DNA from 3 places in the Mesorhizobium sp. P2_D5 genome. Region 3 is predicted to be linked to each of the others. Evidence: riboswitches for the same ligand, from Rfam matches in the RefSeq annotation. Region 3 holds a riboswitch; each other region holds the start of a gene.
What was found. Region 3 has a riboswitch for cobalamin ahead of AC1DYW_RS31440 (DUF1636 family protein). Riboswitches for the same ligand answer to the same signal wherever they lie in the genome.

Region 1 (6,086 bases), on a different contig from region 3:
GTATGTCTGGGCGGACGCCAGGCCGGACGGCACGCCGCCCAACAACTGGCTGTCGATCTTCGGCGGCTCGGCCTGGCAATGGGACACCAGCCGCCAGCAATATTACCTGCACAACTTCCTGGCCGAGCAGCCCGATCTCAACTTCCACAACCATGAGGTCCAGAACGCGCTGCTCGACGTCACCCGCTTCTGGCTGGAGCGCGGCGTCGACGGCTTCCGGCTCGACACCATCAATTTCTACTTCCACAGCCAGGGCCTGGAGAACAATCCGCCGCTGCCGCCCGAGCAGCGCAACGACCAGACCGCACCCGCGGTCAATCCCTACAACTACCAGGACCATCTCTACGACAAGAGCCGTCCGGAAAACCTCGGCTTCCTCGAACGCTTCCGCGCCCTGCTCGATGAGTATCCGGCCACCGCGGCGGTCGGCGAAGTCGGCGATTCGCAACGTGGGTTGGAAGTGGTGGCGGCCTATACCGCCGGCGGCAAGCGCGTGCACATGTGCTACTCGTTCGACTTCCTGGCGCCGGAAAAGATCAGCGCGGCCAAGGTCCGCTCGGTGCTGGAATCGTTCGGCAAGGTCGCCAGCGACGGCTGGTCGTGCTGGGCCTTTTCCAACCATGACGTGATGCGCCCGGCCTCGCGCTGGGCGGCAGGCGAAGCCGACACGACCGCCTATCTCAAGGTCATCTCGGCGCTGCTGATGTCGCTGCGTGGCTCGGTCTGCATCTACCAGGGCGAGGAGCTTGGGCTCGGTGAGGCCGACCTCCACTTCGAGGATTTGCAGGACCCCTACGGCATCCGCTTCTGGCCGGAATTCAAGGGCCGCGACGGCTGCCGCACGCCGATGGTGTGGGACGGCAGCGCCAGGAATGGCGGCTTCTCCTCGGCCAAGCCATGGCTGCCGGTGCCGGCCAAGCACCTGTCGCAAGCGGTCAATGTCCAGCAGGGCGACGAGAGCTCGCTGCTCGAGCACTACCGGCGCTTTCTCACCTTCCGCCGTGCCCATCCGGCGCTGGCCAAGGGCGACATCACATTCATCGAAAGCGAGGGCGACACCGTCGCCTTCACACGCCGCGCAGGCAATGAGCAGGTCGTCTGCGTCTTCAATCTGGCAGCCAAGCCAACCAGGATTGAGCTTGGCAACCGATCGCTGCAACCTTTGCCGGGACACGGATTTTCGGGGCAGGCGAGCAGCGGTTCCATACAGCTCAACGGCTACGGCGCCTGGTTTGGGCGCATCGACTGAACTTCAGATCACTTGAATTTCAAATCACTGGGAGGAAACCAATGGCCGATGTCACGCTAAGACAAGTGAAGAAGTCCTACGGCAATCTGAACATTCTCCACGGCATCGACCTCGATATAAAGTCGGGCGAGTTCATCGTCTTTGTCGGCCCGTCGGGCTGCGGCAAGTCGACATTGCTGAGGTCGATCGCCGGGCTGGAGGAAATCACCTCCGGCGAACTCAAGATCGCCGGCGAGGTCGTCAACGACGTGCCGCCGTCGAAGCGGGGCATCGCCATGGTGTTCCAGTCCTACGCGCTCTACCCGCACATGACGGTGTACGACAACATGGCGTTCTCGATGAAGATCGGCAAGGAGAACAAGGCCGAGATCGACCGCCGCGTGAAGCAGGCCGCGGAAATCCTGCAGCTGACCAAATATCTCGATCGCCTGCCCAAGGCCATGTCGGGCGGCCAGCGCCAGCGCGTCGCCATCGGCCGCGCCATCGTGCGCAACCCGAAGGTGTTCCTGTTCGACGAGCCGCTGTCGAACCTTGACGCGGCGCTGCGTGTCGCCACCCGCATCGAGATCGCCAAACTCAAGGAATCGATGCCCAACACGACCATGATCTACGTCACCCACGACCAGGTCGAGGCGATGACGCTGGCCGATCGCATCGTGGTGCTCAAGGAAGGCCATATCGAGCAGGTCGGCACGCCGATGGACCTCTACAAGAAGCCCGGCAATTTGTTTGTCGCCCAGTTCATCGGCTCGCCGGCCATGAACATCCTGCCGGCGACCATCGACAAGACCGGAAACCCGACCGTCGTCAGCCATGTCGGCGGCCGCAAGGCAAGCGTGCCGATCGCAACGCCGGCTTCGGCAAAGGGTGCCGCGGTGAGTTTCGGCGTGCGGCCGGAAGATCTGATCATCGCCAGCGGCACGGAGTATCTGTTCGAGGGAACGGTCGACTATGTCGAACAACTCGGCGAAGTCCAGCTTGTCTATGTCGACATCGGCCGCGCCGAGCTGCCGCTGGTGACCAAGCTGCCTGGCAATGTCGAGGTCAAGCGCGGTGCGACGCTGCGGCTGAGCGCGGACGCCAACGACCTTCACATCTTCGACGCGGACGGGCACTCCTTCTCGCTCCGTCAGCCGGAAGTAAAGGCGGCTTGAGACAGAACCAAGTCTCGACACGAAAAGAGCGGCGGGCCAGGCCCGCCGCTCTTTTTTGGAAATCAACTTCGGCTGTTAGCGATTGCCGAAGAGGTCGCGGTCGGCGCTCTGAGGGGCGGACTTCTCTACGTCACCCGACGAATTGAGCAGCTTGCCGACGAAACCACCGCTGTTGCGGATCGAGCCCGTTTGAGAGTTGTCAACCGAACCGACGGCAGGCTGGTTGGCGCCATTCGAACCGTAGTTGTCGCTGGCGGCGAAAGCGCTGCCGGAGATCGCCACGACGGCGGCGGCAGCAAGCATGATCTTCTTCATTTCAAATCTCCTGAATTCTGGATTTCGCCAAGACGGCGGGAGAGCCCGCCGCCTTCTGGGAATCGGCTGTTAGTTATTGCCGAAGAGGTTACGGTTGCTACCCTGGGCAGGCGTCTGAGCAGCCGGCTCCGACTTCTTGGTCGAAGCAGTGTACGAGCTGTCGACAGCAGCGGTGGCTGCCGGGGCATTCGAACCATAGTGGTCGCTGTTCGCGAAGGCGCTGCCGGAAATGGCCAGAAGGGCGGCGGCAGTGAGGATGATCTTTTTCATTTTTTGGTACTCCAGTATTTCTTATTTTTGCCGTCCGTCTAGCGGCGTGTCTTGGGAAGAAATCGCGTCGTTCGGACAGCCCCGATGTGGGAGAGCCATCCAGCCATTTCCAATCACGAAGTTGTTCCGCGTGGACCAAGAATCCACCACTTGAAATTGCGCCAGGGGTTTCCACACTCAATGTTTTTCTAATTCATATCAAAGAGTTGTACGAAACAGGTACCCCGATCACCAACTGTGTCGGAGGCCCAGCGTTCACAAGTCCTGCACGCACAGTCAACAGAAACGAACCGTTCGGTTCGATTTTAGCGGCAGCTAATAGTCACTTTTCGATACCGTTAACCTTTTCTGCTTCCTGGCAAGGGGTCGGTTTCGGCGAGATTGGAGCCGGCTATGGTTGCCCAAGAGAAAGGCTTCCGCTTCGCGATCACCGACCGGAACGTTTCGCAAGCGTGTCGCGCCGCATGGATACGATGTCGTTTTCATGCCGATGACGCGCCCGCGATCGTGATTAGATCATGTCATCTCAGGTGCCGCTTCGTGACGACGAGGCGGAGAATTGGGAAGCCGGTCAGAATCCGGCGCTGCCCCCGCAACGGTGGTGGAGTTCAAGTCGCAACGGGAGACCACTGGGCGTCAGCCTGGGAAGGTGTCGCGATGGTCCGCAAGGACAACTCCAGAGCCCGGAAACCAGCCCGAGATGTCTAGACTCGACTGATCGCGGTGGGCGGTCAAGAGGCGGATAGTGCATGTCCGGCGCATCGCCGGCCTGCGTCCAATCCTTCCTCCGTCACCACCAGTTCAGTCCTTAGAAACGAGGACAGGACATGGATGCTCGCAACGACATGCTGAGGCTCTTGAGTGGCCGGCGGCAAGGCTTTTCGCTAGGACAGCCCTTCTACACCGATCCAGACTATTTCAAGCTCGACATGGAGCTGATCTGGTATCGCGACTGGCTGTTCATCGGTCATGATTGCGAGCTGCCGAAGCCGGGCAGCTACATCACGGCGCAGATTGGCGACTATCCAGTCGTGCTTGTCCGCGACCAGAAGGGCAATATCAACGCCTTCCACAATTCCTGCCGCCATCGCGGCAGCCGCGTCTGCAATTCCGACAAGGGCACGGCGGCAAAGCTGGTCTGCCCCTATCACCAATGGACCTACGAGTTGGACGGAAGGCTCTTGTTTGCCAGGCAGATGGCCGACGGTTTCGACAAGAGCCAGTTCGGCTTAAAGCCCGTCGCCTGTGAAAGCGTCGGCGGCTACATTTTCATCTGCCTGGCCAAGGAGCCGGCGGATTTCGCACCGATGCGCGCGATGATCGAGCCCTACCTTTTGCCGCACCGGCTGCGCGAGGCCAAGGTGGCGTTCGAATCGACCATTGTCGAGAAGGGCAACTGGAAGCTGGTCTGGGAAAACAACCGCGAGTGCTATCATTGCGCCGGCAATCATCCGGAGCTCTGCAAGACTTTTCCAGAGGCACCCACGGTGACCGGCGTGCAAGGCGCCGACAGCGACCCGGAAATGCTTGCGCACTGGGCGAAATGCGAAGCGGCCGGCCTGCCGAGCAAATTCCGCATCGATCCGGCCGGACAGTACCGCGCCACCCGCGCGCCGCTGCTGCGCGATGCCGTCAGCTACACGATGACGGGAAAGCGTGCGGTCAAGAAGAACCTGTCCGACAGCGTTTCGACCGACCGCATCGGTTCCTTGCTGCTCTATCACTATCCGACGACCTGGAACCACATTCTGGGCGACCACGCCGTCACCTTCCGGGTGTTGCCGATCAGCGCCACGGAGACCGCGGTGACGACCAAATGGCTGGTTCACAAGGATGCGGTCGAAGGCATCGATTACGATCTCGACGAACTCACCCACGTCTGGACCGAGACCAACGACCAGGACCGGCGGATCGTCGAGGAAAACGCCTTCGGCATCCTGTCGCCTGCCTACGAGCCCGGCCCTTATTCGGAGCTGCATGAGGGTGGCGTCATCCAGTTCGTCGAGTGGTACGCGTCGTTCATCGGCCCGCGCCTTGCCGAAGGCGGCCGGCCGGCGCTGCGCAGCGTTGCATAGTGCATGTCGCCCAAAAGTGCGCAGCGGTTTTGGGAACTCGACATGCACAGGGCAAGAGTGAGGACAAGAGGATGAATGCGATGACGGATCTCGGCCTCTATCGCCATCTCGACCAGATGACGCCCTGGAACGACCGGCTCCAGGTGCTGGAGGTGATCGGCGTCAGCGACGAAGCGCCTGATGTGAAGACCTTCACCTTCCGCTCCGACAACCAGACCTGGTTCCGCTACAAGCCCGGCCAGTTCGTGACGCTGGAACTGCCGACCGCCGACGGGCCGCTGATGCGCACCTATACGCTGTCGTCGTCGCCATCGCGGCCGTTCTCGATCGCGGTGACGATCAAGGCTCAAGCGGGCAGCATCGGCACACGCTGGATGTTCGACCATCTGACGCCGGGCTCGCACGTCAAGGCCTATGGGCCGACAGGCGACTTTTCGCTGCACAGCCACCCGGCCGCCAAGTACCTGTTCATTTCAGCCGGCTCGGGCGTGACGCCGATGATGTCGATGCTGCGCTGGCTGAACGACTGCGCGCCATGGACCGATGTCGGCTTCGTCAATTGCGCGCGGCGCCCGGAAGAGATCATTTTCCGCAAGGAACTCGAACTGCTCGGCAGCCGCATGCCGGGCCTGTCGCTCGGCTTCATGATCGAGGAGCGGTCCAGCCGCGAGGGCTGGTTCGGCCATATGGGCCGCATCGACGCGATCCGGCTGCCCTTGCTGGCGCCCGATTTCCGCGAGCGTGAAATCTTCTGCTGCGGCCCCGATCCCTTCATGCGCGCCGTGCGCGGCATGCTGGACGCCGCCGGCTTCGACATGACGAAATACCATCAGGAGAGCTTTGCGGCGCCTGTCGTGGAGGAGATCCCGGCACCATTCACCTCGCCGGCGGAAGACGGCGCCGCGATTGTCGTCGAAGCCGCGACGCCGATCCGGTTTTCGCTCTCGGATGTCGAGGCCGAATGCGTCGCCGGCCAGACCGTGCTGCAGACGGCTCGCGCCTCGGGCGTGCGGATACCCGCCG
Region 2 (6,086 bases), on a different contig from region 3:
CTGCTGATGCTGGCGCCGGCCGGCGCGATTCTTTTCCTCATGCCCGGGCAGCTTGCCGGCTGGGCTTTCGTGCTCGCCATCGTCTTCGCCTGGGCCTTCAAGGCGGCGTTCATCGAACCCTTCGCCATCGCCTGCCTGATGCAGGTCTATTTCAGGATCATTGAGGGCCAGGTGCCCGATCCCGCCTGGGACGCCCGGCTGGCCGAGGCGTCGTCGAAGTTCAGGGAACTCAAGGACAAGGCGCTGGCCTCCTTCGGCGGTTCGCGCTGGGGCACGGCCGGCGCGACGCGCTGATCGGCAGTGGTCGCCGGCGCGGCATCGACCCCGTTGAGGCGCGCCACGGTCGATTTGAGCAACGCTTCTCCTTGCCCGCAAAAGGTCTCGCTCATGATCAACTCCGGCAGTGGCAAGCGGCGGCCCCAGCCATGTGCTTCGAGGTCCGGCTTTGGCGCGAACTCGGAAACACGGCCGACGCAGAGATAGGCGACCGGCGTCACATGCTCGGGAATTGACAGCAGGCTTTTCAATGCCTGCGCCTCGATGATGCTGACCCAGCCGACCCCGACACCCTCGGCGCGCGCCGCCAGCCAGAAGTTCTGCACCGCGCAAACCGTGCTGTAGAGGTCCATCTCCGGATTGTGCCAGCGCCCCAGCGGCGAACCCTTCGAGCGCTGCCGGTCGCAGGTGATGCAGATGTTGAGCGCGCTTTCGCAGATGCCTTCCAGCTTGAGCTTGCGGTAAAGCGCCTGTCGCTCTTCCGCGATGGCCGGCAGTTCCTGTTCACGCGCCGCCAGGAACAGGTCACGCACTTTTTCCCGTCGCTCGGCATCGCGAATAACTATGAAATTCCAAGGCTGCATGAAGCCGACCGACGGCGCATGGTGAGCGGCAAGCAGCAGCCGCGCCAGCACCTCATCGTCGAGCGCGGTTGGCAGGAAATGGCTGCGCACGTCGCGCCGCGTGAACATTGCGCGATAGACCGCATCGCGTGCACTCTGGTCAAATCCGTCGCCAACAGAGGCGGTCATGTGTTCCGGCATCGCGTGTCCCCTTGCGATTGCTGTGGATGTCTTCCGCCTGACCATGCGGATGACGATGCCTGCCAGGCCGGTCTTCTGGCTTGGGATCAACCCGCGTCCGGTGCCTTCCCGTCATCGACAGTGGCATTTACCGGCGCGGTCCCCCTTACAGCGTTGGGCACGCCACGGAGTTCAACCGTGTTCCCGATTCTCCCGCTTGCGGCGGGCACCAGGCAGTGGCAGCGACCTTACGCCGAAGCGCTGACGACGCCAATGCCTGCAGCGACACCAATGGACGCATGTGTGATTTTCCCCAGCCATCAGGCCACGACGCATGGCCATCGCGACGTCGGGGCACTAGATAGGGAAGATGGCCACTCGTCTCTACACCCATCCGATCTTCCTTGAGCACATCACGCCGCCCGGTCACCCCGAGCGGCCGGACCGGTTGCGCGCCATCGAACGGGTGCTCGACGATGAGGCTTTTGTGGGGCTGGATCGCATCAAGGCGCCTGAAGGCGACGAGGCCACCATTCTCTACGCGCATCCCGCCGATTTCGTCGCCCGCGTCCGCGCCGCCATTCCCGACGAGGGCATCGCCCGCATCGACGCCGACACCACCGCTAGCCCGAAGAGCTGGCAAGCGGCGATCACCGCGATCGGCGCCGCCAATGCGGCCGTCGACGATGTCTTTGCGGGCCGCGCCGACAACGTCTTCGTCGCCGCGCGGCCGCCCGGCCACCATGCTGAAAAAACCACGGCCATGGGCTTCTGCCTCTTCAACACGGCGGCGATCGCCGCGCGTTATGCGCAGAAGAAACATGGCGTCGAGCGCGTTGCGGTCGTCGACTGGGACGTGCATCACGGCAACGGCACGCAAGATATTTTCTGGGACGATCCGTCGGTGCTCTATTGCTCGACGCACCAGATGCCGCTTTATCCCGGCACCGGGGCAAAGAGCGAGATCGGCGCCGGCAACATCGTCAACGCGCCGCTGGCGCCGCAGACCGGCAGCGAGGTTTTCCGCGATGCCTTGCTGTCGCGTGTCCTGCCGGCGCTCGACAATTTCGCGCCCGACCTGATCATCATTTCGGCCGGTTTCGACGCGCATCATCGCGATCCGCTGGCCGAAATCAACCTGACAGAGGATGATTTCGACTGGGCGACCGGCCAGCTTATGCAGCGCGCCACGCGCCACAGCGGCAACCGGCTCGTCAGCCTGCTCGAGGGTGGCTACGATCTGCAGGGACTGGCATTTTCGGTCGCCGCCCATGTCGGGCGACTGATGAAAGGGTGAATGATGGCTGGAGAGACCAACGAAGACGTCAAGGCGATGAGCTTCGAGCAGGCACTCGATGCGCTGGAAAAGATCGTCGATGATCTGGAGCGTGGCGACGTGCCGCTCGACCAGTCGATCAGGATCTATGAGCGCGGCGAGGCGCTGAAGGCGCATTGCGACCGGCTGCTGAAAGCCGCCGAGGACAAGGTCGAGAAGATCAGGCTGTCGCGCGACGGCAAGCCGGTTGGAACGGAGCCGCTCGACGCCGACTGAGTCATGCTTCCCGAACGATGGGCTTGCCTCACTGGCTTTGGACATGATCATGGTCGAGGATAGTAGCCGTCCCGATTGAAACGGCTTCAGGACAAGAGGAGGTTCGCAAACGATGTGCAGAAACATCAAGACCCTGTTCAATTTTGATCCGCCGGCATCCAATGACGAGGTGCGCGACGCCGCACTTCAGTTTGTTCGCAAATTGAGCGGAACGACGCGACCTTCGAAGCAGAACCAGCACGCCTTCGATCATGCGGTCGAAGCCATCGCGGCATCGGCGCGTGAGCTTCTCGATTCCCTCGAAACCCATCAGCATCCTCGCAATCGCGAAGAGGTGGCCGCCAAGGCGCGGGCAAAATCGGCGATCCGTTTTGCCTGATCCGACAAGCAGGCACGGCCGCTGACAAGGAGAGTCCATGAGCTTCTTCCCCGGGAAAGACCCTGAAGTCGGCGACGCCTTTGCCAGCGACCAGATCGAGCTGATGGTCATTCCGAACGCCAAGGACATTGGCGGTTTCCAGGTACGCCGCGCTTTGCCGACCGCCAAAAGACGGCTCGTCGGGCCTTTCATCTTCTTCGACCGCATGGGCCCAGCGATCCTGCGCGCGGGCCAGGCGCTCGATGTCCGTCCTCATCCGCATATCGGGCTGTCGACGGTGACCTATCTGTTCGACGGCAAGATCAGGCATCGCGATTCACTCGGCACCGAAATGGTCATCCAGCCCGGCGACGTGAATTTGATGACCGCCGGCCGCGGCATCGTCCATTCCGAGCGCACGCCGGAGGAATTGCGTGGCGCGCCGATGTCGGTCTCCGGCCTGCAGACATGGCTGGCACTGCCGGACGGCAAGGAGGAAGTGGCACCGGTTTTCGAGAACACCGCTGCCTTGCGGCTCCCCGAGATCGATGCCGAAGGCGTCGGCGGTCGCGTCGTCATCGGCGACTTCCAGGGACTGCGGTCCCCCGTGAGGGCTCACTCCGAGACGCTTTATGCCGACCTTAGGCTGGCGCCTGGCGCCAGCGTGAAAATCCCGGCCGATGCCGAGGAGCGCGCCATCTACACGCTCGAAGGCGAGGTTTCGATTTCAGGCGATGTTTTTCCGGCGGAGCGGCTGTTGGTGTTTCGGCCCGGCGACGAGATCGTCGTGTCGTCGGAAGGCGGCGCGCATTTCATGCTGTTCGGTGGCGCCTCGCTCGGCTCGAAGCGTTACATTTGGTGGAATTTCGTCTCGTCCTCCAAGGAGCGCATCGAGCAGGCCAAGCAGGAATGGAAGACCGGCCGCTTCGATATCGTTCCCGGAGATGAGGAAGAATTCATCCCGTTGCCGGAAAGCTGATGCATGTCGCCCAAAAGTGGCCGGGTTTTGGGACCTAAAGCCTGATCCGCGTCACAGACACGCATTTACTTTCGCCGGCGGCCGGCCTATCCCGCCCATGAACAGAAAGCCTGAGCAGGCCTACCCGTGAATTCAACGCCGCATACGCCCCTTCTCGACAAGGTCCGCATCCCGGCCGACCTGCGCACGCTTGCCGAGAGCGAATTGCCGCAACTGGCATCCGAGCTTCGTGCCGAACTGATCGACGCCGTGTCACACACAGGCGGCCATCTTGGCGCCGGCCTTGGCGTGGTCGAACTGACGGTCGCGCTGCACTATGTCTTCAACACCCCGGATGACCGGCTGATCTGGGATGTCGGCCACCAGGCCTACCCGCACAAGATCCTGACCGGCCGCCGTGACCGTATCCGCACCTTGCGTCAGGAGGGTGGGCTGTCGGGCTTCACCCGCCGCGCCGAGAGCGAATACGATCCCTTCGGCGCCGCTCACTCCTCGACATCGATATCGGCCGGCCTTGGCATGGCCGCCGCCCGCGATCTCTCCGGCGGCCGCAACAATGTCATCGCCGTTATCGGCGATGGTGCCATGTCGGCCGGCATGGCCTACGAGGCGATGAACAATGCCGGCGCGCTCGATGCCCGGCTCATCGTCATCCTCAACGACAACGACATGTCGATTGCGCCGCCGACCGGTGCGATGAGCGCCTATCTGGCGCGTCTGGCCTCGGGCAGGACCTATGTCGGCCTGCGCGACTTCGGTAAGAAACTGACCTCTTATCTCGGCAAGCGCGCCGACCGTGCGATCACCCGGGCGGTCGAGCATGCACGCGGCTACGTCACCGGCGGCACGCTCTTCGAGGAACTCGGCTTCTATCACATCGGCCCGATCGACGGTCACAACCTCGAGCATCTGATCCCGGTCCTGAAGAACGTCCGCGACAATGGCGAAGGCCCGGTGCTGATCCATGTCGTCACCCAGAAGGGCAAGGGCTACGCGCCGGCTGAAGCCGCCGCAGACAAGTATCACGGCGTCAACAAGTTCGATGTCATCACCGGAGCGCAGGCGAAGGCGCCGGCCAACGCGCCGGCCTACACCAAGGTCTTCGCCGAAAGCCTGGTTAGGGAAGGCCGCGAGGACGACCGCATCGTCGCCGTCACCGCAGCCATGCCGAGCGGCACCGGCCTCGACCTGTTCGGTGAAGCATTTCCCTCGCGGATCTTCGATGTCGGCATCGCCGAACAGCACGCGGTGACCTTCGCCGCCGGCCTCGCCACCGAAGGTTACAAGCCGTTCGCCGCGATCTATTCGACCTTCCTGCAGCGCGCCTACGACCAGGTCGTCCACGACGTCGCGATCCAGAAACTACCGGTGCGCTTTCCCATCGACCGCGCCGGCTTCGTCGGCGCCGATGGCGCCACCCATTGCGGCGCCTTTGACACCACCTTCCTGGCAACCTTGCCCGGTTTCGTGGTGATGGCAGCAGCAGACGAGGCGGAACTGCGCCACATGGTGCGCACCGCGGCAAGCTATGATGACGGCCCGATCGCCTTCCGCTATCCGCGTGGCAACGGCGTCGGCGTCGACATGCCGGAGCGCGGCGCGGTGCTCGAAATCGGCAAGGGCCGTATCGTCAGGGAAGGCACCAAGGTGGCACTCCTGTCCTTCGGCACGCGGCTGCAGGATTGCCTGATCGCCGCCGAGGAGCTTGGCGCGGCCGGGCTTTCCACCACGGTCGCCGATGCCCGTTTCGCCAAGCCGCTCGATGAGGATCTGATCCGCCGGCTGGCCCGCTCGCACGAGGTTCTGGTGACGGTGGAAGAGGGCGCCGTCGGCGGCTTCGCCAGCCATGTGTTGCAGTTCCTCGCCCATGAGGGCTTGCTTGAAAGTGGCCTGAAGGTACGCCCGCTGGTGCTGCCCGACGCGTTCACCGACCACGCCAAGCCGGAAAAGATGTATGCCGATGCCGGGCTTGATGCCGCCGGCATCGTGCGCACGGTGTTCGTCGCGCTTGGCCATACAGCCCGCGCCCAGCGCGCCTGAATCAATATCTCAAGGGCTTGAATCAGTTTGCCGGCTTGATGCTTTAACGCATTGTTAACGCTGCCGTTTGGCGCTTTGCTTACCGTGTCTCTTGGCCGTTTTTCAACGGCGCCCTGCTAGATCGTGACCAGGCAGGGA
Region 3 (6,086 bases):
GATGACTTTGGCATGGCGGGCGACGCTGTCGACCCAGAGGTCGACGGACATCGGATGGCGCAGGTCACGCAAAGCCGCCAGCCGCATCGAGGGCAGGCGCTCGGCATCGGCCTTCCATGCCGCCGCCAGTCCGGCGAGATCGCTGTCGGTGAAGGACAGGGCCACGATATCCGCCGGCGACTGCCGCAGATCGACCGGCTCGGCGAGATCGTCGAGCGAGGCGGAGGTCGTGGTGAGGATGTGCATCGCGGGCCGTGGTTTGCGTCAGCCGGCGAGTATACGCTCGATCGCCGGGCGGTTCAGCCCCTTGAGGCCGATAACGACGAGACGCGAGCGGCGGTCATCCCCGGCCGTCCAGGCGCGGTCGTAGTAGTGATTGACGCGCGGTCCCACGGCCTGCAGCAAGAGCCGCATCGGCTTGCCGCCAACCTCGACGAAGCCTTTTACGCGCAGCACGTTTTCTTCCTCGGCGGCGGTGGCGACGCGCTTTGCCAGCTCGTCGGGATTGGCGATCGAGGCAATGTCGATGACGAAAGAGTCGAAGTCGTCGTGCTCGTGGTCGAGTTCGTCGTCGTGGTGGGTCTTGCGGTTCTCGATATCGTCCTCGACGGCAAGGCCAAGACCAAGTAGCACCGACGGATCGACCTTGCCTTGCGACGTCGGCACGATCTTCACGGCGCGAGCGATGTGCTCGTTGATGATGGCGTTGGCGCGGGCGGAGCCGGCGGTGTCCATCAGGTCGCTCTTCGACAGGATGATCAGGTCGGCGCAGGCGATCTGGTCCTCGAACACCTCCTCGACCGGATCGTCGTGATCGAGCGTCTCATCCTGGGCGCGCTGTGCCTGAAGTGCGTCCATGTCATTGGCGACGCGGCCTTCGGCGAGTGCGGGACCGTCGACGACGGCGATGACGCCATCGACCGTCACGCGGCTCTTCACCGTCGGCCACTGGAAAGCCTGGACCAGTGGCTTGGGCAGAGCCAGACCCGAGGTCTCGATCAAGATGTGGTCGACCTTCGGCGTCAACGACAGGATCTGGTCGAGCGCCGGCACGAAATCGTCGGCAACGGTGCAGCAGATGCAGCCATTGGACAGTTCGACGATGTTTTCCTCCGGGCAGGTGTCGATGCCGCAGCCCTTCAGGATTTCGCCGTCGATGCCGATGTCGCCGAACTCGTTGACGATGATGGCGATCCGCTTGCCGCCGGCGTTTTCCAGGAGATGGCGGATCAGCGTCGTCTTGCCGGCGCCGAGGAAGCCGGTGACGACGGTGCAGGGGACGCGGGAGACGGAGGCAGTCATGATCAGTCCTTCAGCAGGTCGAGGGGAGGGATGCGGGCCACGAGGCCGCGCTTGAGGCTATCTGGACGGCCGCGCCACGGGATCAGGCCGTCGGTCGAGGTGGCGAAGAGTTTTGCCCCTGTGACGAGGTCGGCGCCGCTGGATGTGGTCAGGTCGCCGAAGACGTAGCTCCAGCAACCATCGCGCAGGATGGCGGCACTGAGCCGGCGCTTGCAATTGCCGAGGCATTCGACCGTGCGGACGCGGATGTCTTGGCCAGACGCGGCGTGACGCGTGTCGTCCGCGAGCAGTTCGCCGGCGCGGGGATGGGCATCGGAACCGGTTTCATCGCGACAGGAGGCACAGACGATCACGGTCACGCCGGCAAGGGCATCGCTCTCGCCGGACGAATTGTCCGCTGTGCCAGCGGAAAAACTGCTGTCGTGGTCCAAAAATTGGGCTCCTTGCCCGGAAACCCGCCGGGCGATCGGATTCTACAGTCGCAGACGGCAGGTCTCCTGGCTCGCGGGTCATCGCCTTGGGTAGCCGCCTTCCCGGGAATACCCCAGTGGCTTTCGGCCTTGGCTCGTCGCTTACAGTTGCGGGGACAGCCGCGGATTTGAAATCGGAATTTCGCACCGCATTCCCTCTTGGCTCCTCTCGTTGAAGAGAGGAGACCGTCTGGAGCGGATTTAGGCTTTTGCGGGCGGCGGTGTCAACGTGGGCTTACGACACGGTCAGGTCGGCCAGCGCCGGACCCAAATCACCGGCTGATGTCACCTCTATACGTTCAAGGCCGAGCCAGCCCTGCATCTGCTTCAATTCTTCGAAGAGTTCTGCAGCGGTTTCAGGCGGCGCGCCGGGCTCTGCGTAAGCAGCATGGACCCGCAGGACACCGGCTGGCCGGTCGGCCTTGAGGTCAACGCGCGCCACGATCCTGTCGCCGAGCAGGAACGGCAGGACGTAGTAGCCGTATTGGCGCTTTTCGGCTGGCGTGTAGATCTCGATGCGGTAGTGGAAGTCGAACAGCCGCTCGGTGCGCGACCGTTCGAAGACGACCGGATCGAACGGCGCCAGCAAAGCGCGGGCCTCGATCTTGCGTGGCAGACGGGCGTCTTTATGAAGATAGGCCGGCTTGTCCCAGCCTTCGACACGCACAGGCAGCAGTTCGCCTGTTTCGACCAGTTCCTCCAGTCGGCCCTTCATGTCGGCGGGGGACAGGCGGAAATAGTCGCGCAGGTCGCCTGATGTCGCGATGCCGTGGGCGCGGGCGGAAATGCGCAGCAATTCGCGGTGCGCGTCCTCGGCGGCGGGCACCGGCAGGTCGAGGATCGCCTGCGGCAGCACGCGTTCCGGCAGATCGTAGAACCGCTCGAAACCGCGACGGTGCGCCGTTGTGATGCGCCCGGCCCAGAACAGCCATTCGAAGGCGTGCTTGGCATGGCTCCAGCCCCACCAGCCGCCCGAGCCTTTCTGGCCTTCGAGCGCGGAAGCGGCGATCGGCCCGCGATCGGCGACCTCGCGATAGATCTGTTCGATGTAGCCAGCGTGTTCGCGGCCCCATTTGGCGAGACCGAGATACATTTCGTCGCCGCGCTCGGCTCGCTGCATGCGCCAGCGCATCAGCGGGTAGGTCTCGACCGGCAGGAAGGAGGCTTCGTGTGCCCAGTATTCGAACACCGTGCGTTTGCGCGTCACGGCGGCGTTGTCGAGCAGAGCGAAGGGGTAGGGGCCAAGGCGCGAATAGAGCGGCATATAGTGGGCGCGCACCACTGCACTGACGGAATCGATCTGCAGCAGGCCGGTGCGGGAGAGAACGCGGGCGAAATGGCGGCGGTCGGGCGTACCGGCGGGGCGGGGATCGAGAAACCCCTGGGCGGCGAGCGCGATGCGCCGGGCCATGGCAAGCGAGAACTTTTCCTTCATGCAGGCATCACTCTGAGGGTGGTTGGCCGAAGTTCTGATGGGTGATTCCGGCCCATGCTAGCAGGGTTTTGGCGGCAACCATGTCAGGAGACAAAAGTGGAGTAAAAAGCGAAGGAAATCAAACAGGAGCGGATCGGACCAGTTTCCTCGGATATGCCGTCCAGCACCGCGTTTTGAACAAGGTTTGACTTGCTTCGCTGGAAGTGCTGCGCTAACCCTCGCCGCGTTGCAGCATAGGCCCTTAAAACGGTTCAGCGGTTAAACTGTCACGCTTCCGCATTAGGGTCCGGTGCTGTAATCAACGTGGATTGGCGCCAACGGAAAGCCGAGCATGAACGCACTTCTAGGTTCATACCTGCCCATCGTCCTGTTCATCGGCGTGGCCCTGGTCGTCGGGCTGGCGCTGCTGGCCGCCCCCTTCCTGGTCGCCTACCGCAATCCCGATCCCGAAAAGCTTTCCGCCTACGAGTGCGGTTTCAACTCGTTCGACGACGCCCGCATGAAATTCGACATCCGTTTCTACCTGGTGTCGATCCTGTTCATCATCTTCGACCTGGAAGTGGCTTTCCTGTTTCCGTGGGCGGTGTCGTTCTCGAAGATCGGCATGCTCGGCTTCTGGTCGATGATGGTCTTCCTGGCGGTGCTGACCATCGGCTTTGCCTATGAATGGAAAAAAGGAGCGCTGGAATGGGATTGAACGACAGTTCCGGCACGCTCGTCGCGCCGAAGCCCAAGGGCCTGATCGATCCCAACACCGGCAGGCCGGTAGGGTCCGACGATCCTTTCTTCCTCGAGATCAACAACGAATTGGCCGACAAGGGCTTTCTCGTCACCTCGACTGAGGCGCTGATCACCTGGGCGCGCAGCGGTTCGCTGATGTTCATGACGTTCGGCCTCGCCTGCTGCGCGGTCGAGATGATCCATACTTCGATGCCGCGCTACGATTCGGAGCGGTTCGGCGTTGCGCCGCGCGCGTCTCCGCGCCAGTCCGACATCATGATCGTCGCCGGCACGCTGACTAACAAGATGGCGCCGGCGCTGCGCAAGGTCTATGACCAGATGCCGGAGCCGCGCTACGTCATCTCGATGGGCTCCTGCGCCAATGGCGGCGGCTACTACCACTATTCCTATTCGGTGGTGCGCGGCTGCGACCGCGTCGTGCCGGTCGACATCTATGTGCCCGGCTGCCCGCCGAGCGCCGAAGCGCTGCTTTACGGGATTCTTCTGTTGCAGAAGAAGATCCGCCGCACCGGCACGATCGAACGGTAAATCCATGACCGCATCCCTGAGCGAACTGTCGACCTATCTCGGCGAGAAGCTGATCGGCCGCGTGAATGACGCGGTGATCGCCTATGGCGAACTCACCGTCCATGTCGAGCCGCGCAATCTGGTCGAGGTGATGACTTTCCTGCGCGACGATGCGCGCTGCCAGTTCATCTCGATCATCGATGTCTGCGGCGCCGACCATCCGTCGCGGGCCAAGCGCTTCGACGTCGTCTATCACCTGTTGTCGCCGAAGCAGAACGTGCGCATCCGCGTCAAGGTGCAGGCCGACGAGGAGACGATGGTGCCGTCGATCACCGGCGTCTATCCCGGCGCCGACTGGTTCGAGCGCGAGACCTACGATCTCTACGGTGTGCTTTTCTCCGGGCATCCGGACCTGCGGCGACTGTTGACGGATTACGGTTTCGAAGGCCATCCGCTGCGCAAGGATTTCCCGCTGACCGGCTTCGTCGAGGTGCGCTACGACGACGAGGCCAAGCGCGTCATCTACGAGCCGGTCGAGCTCAAGCAGGAATTTCGCAATTTCGATTTTCTCTCCCCTTGGGAAGGCACGGACTACGTGCTGCCCGGGGATGAAAAAGCCAAGACGAATTGAGGCGCCAGAATGGCTGAAACCTCCGTCCGCAACTTCAACATCAATTTCGGCCCGCAACACCCCGCGGCGCACGGCGTTTTGCGCCTCGTTCTGGAGCTGGACGGCGAAGTCGTCGATCGCGTCGATCCGCATATCGGGCTGCTGCATCGCGGCACCGAAAAGCTGATCGAGGCCAAGACCTACCTGCAGGCGATACCTTATCTCGACCGGCTCGATTATTGCGCGCCGATGAACCAGGAGCATGCCTTCGCACTGGCCGTCGAGCGCCTGCTCGGCATCGATGTGCCGAAGCGCGGCCAACTGATCCGCGTGCTCTACTGCGAGATCGGCCGCATCATGTCGCACATCCTCAATGTCACGACGCAGGCGATGGATGTCGGCGCGCTGACGCCGCCGCTGTGGGGCTTCGTCGAGCGCGAAAAGCTGATGGTGTTCTATGAGCGCGCCTCCGGCTCGCGCATGCATGCGGCCTATTTCCGCCCCGGCGGCGTGCATCAGGATCTGCCGCAGAAGCTGGTCGAGGATATCGGCAAGTGGATCGATCCATTCCTGAAGTCGATCGACGACCTCGATCAGTTGCTCACCGGCAACCGAATCTTCAAGCAGCGCAATGTCGATATCGGCACGGTCTCGCTGGCCGATGCGTGGGCCTGGGGCTTTTCGGGCGTGATGGTACGTGGTTCGGGCGCGCCTTGGGACCTGCGCAAGTCGCAACCCTATGAGTGCTATTCGGAAATGGATTTCGACATTCCGATCGGCAAGAACGGCGACTGCTTCGACCGCTACCTCGTGCGCATGGAAGAAATGCGCCAGTCGGCAAAGATCATGCGCCAGTGCGTCGACCTCTTGCTCGGCAAGGAGAGCACCGGCCCGGTGTCGAACCTCGACGGCAAGGTGGTGCCGCCGAAGCGTCAGGCGATGAAGCGCTCGATGGAAGCGCTGATCCATCACTTCAAGCTCTACACCGAGGGCTACCGCGTGCCGGCCGGCGAGGTCTATG

Region 1: it holds a riboswitch for cobalamin, as region 3 does, so the genes downstream of both, AC1DYW_RS03530 (aromatic ring-hydroxylating oxygenase subunit alpha) here and AC1DYW_RS31440 (DUF1636 family protein) in region 3, are expected to answer to the same signal.
Region 2: it holds a riboswitch for cobalamin, as region 3 does, so the genes downstream of both, bluB (5,6-dimethylbenzimidazole synthase) here and AC1DYW_RS31440 (DUF1636 family protein) in region 3, are expected to answer to the same signal.

What each region holds. Positions count from the first base shown of each region.
Region 1 covers NZ_JBFUEE010000001.1:721,025-727,110, reverse strand. The annotation lists gene bglA (beta-galactosidase BglA) at 1-1,249, shown strand, start outside; gene AC1DYW_RS03545 (ABC transporter ATP-binding protein) at 1,291-2,403, shown strand; gene AC1DYW_RS03540 (DUF680 domain-containing protein) at 2,479-2,718, opposite strand; gene AC1DYW_RS03535 (DUF680 domain-containing protein) at 2,788-2,988, opposite strand; cobalamin riboswitch at 3,500-3,701, shown strand; gene AC1DYW_RS03530 (aromatic ring-hydroxylating oxygenase subunit alpha) at 3,816-5,063, shown strand; gene AC1DYW_RS03525 (FAD-binding oxidoreductase) at 5,144-6,086, shown strand, end outside.
Region 2 covers NZ_JBFUEE010000002.1:683,484-689,569, forward strand. The annotation lists gene AC1DYW_RS09980 (hypothetical protein) at 1-294, shown strand, start outside; partial or broken gene bluB (5,6-dimethylbenzimidazole synthase) at 411-1,085, opposite strand; cobalamin riboswitch at 1,089-1,268, opposite strand; gene AC1DYW_RS09990 (histone deacetylase family protein) at 1,390-2,316, shown strand; gene AC1DYW_RS09995 (exodeoxyribonuclease VII small subunit) at 2,320-2,571, shown strand; gene AC1DYW_RS10000 (DUF2277 domain-containing protein) at 2,684-2,950, shown strand; gene AC1DYW_RS10005 (pirin family protein) at 2,988-3,908, shown strand; gene dxs (1-deoxy-D-xylulose-5-phosphate synthase) at 4,035-5,948, shown strand.
Region 3 covers NZ_JBFUEE010000011.1:101,343-107,428, reverse strand. The annotation lists gene cobN (cobaltochelatase subunit CobN) at 1-246, opposite strand, end outside; gene cobW (cobalamin biosynthesis protein CobW) at 265-1,302, opposite strand; gene AC1DYW_RS31440 (DUF1636 family protein) at 1,305-1,733, opposite strand; cobalamin riboswitch at 1,773-1,978, opposite strand; gene AC1DYW_RS31435 (winged helix-turn-helix domain-containing protein) at 2,008-3,207, opposite strand; gene AC1DYW_RS31430 (NADH-quinone oxidoreductase subunit A) at 3,539-3,904, shown strand; gene AC1DYW_RS31425 (NuoB/complex I 20 kDa subunit family protein) at 3,895-4,476, shown strand; gene AC1DYW_RS31420 (NADH-quinone oxidoreductase subunit C) at 4,481-5,086, shown strand; gene AC1DYW_RS31415 (NADH-quinone oxidoreductase subunit D) at 5,096-6,086, shown strand, end outside.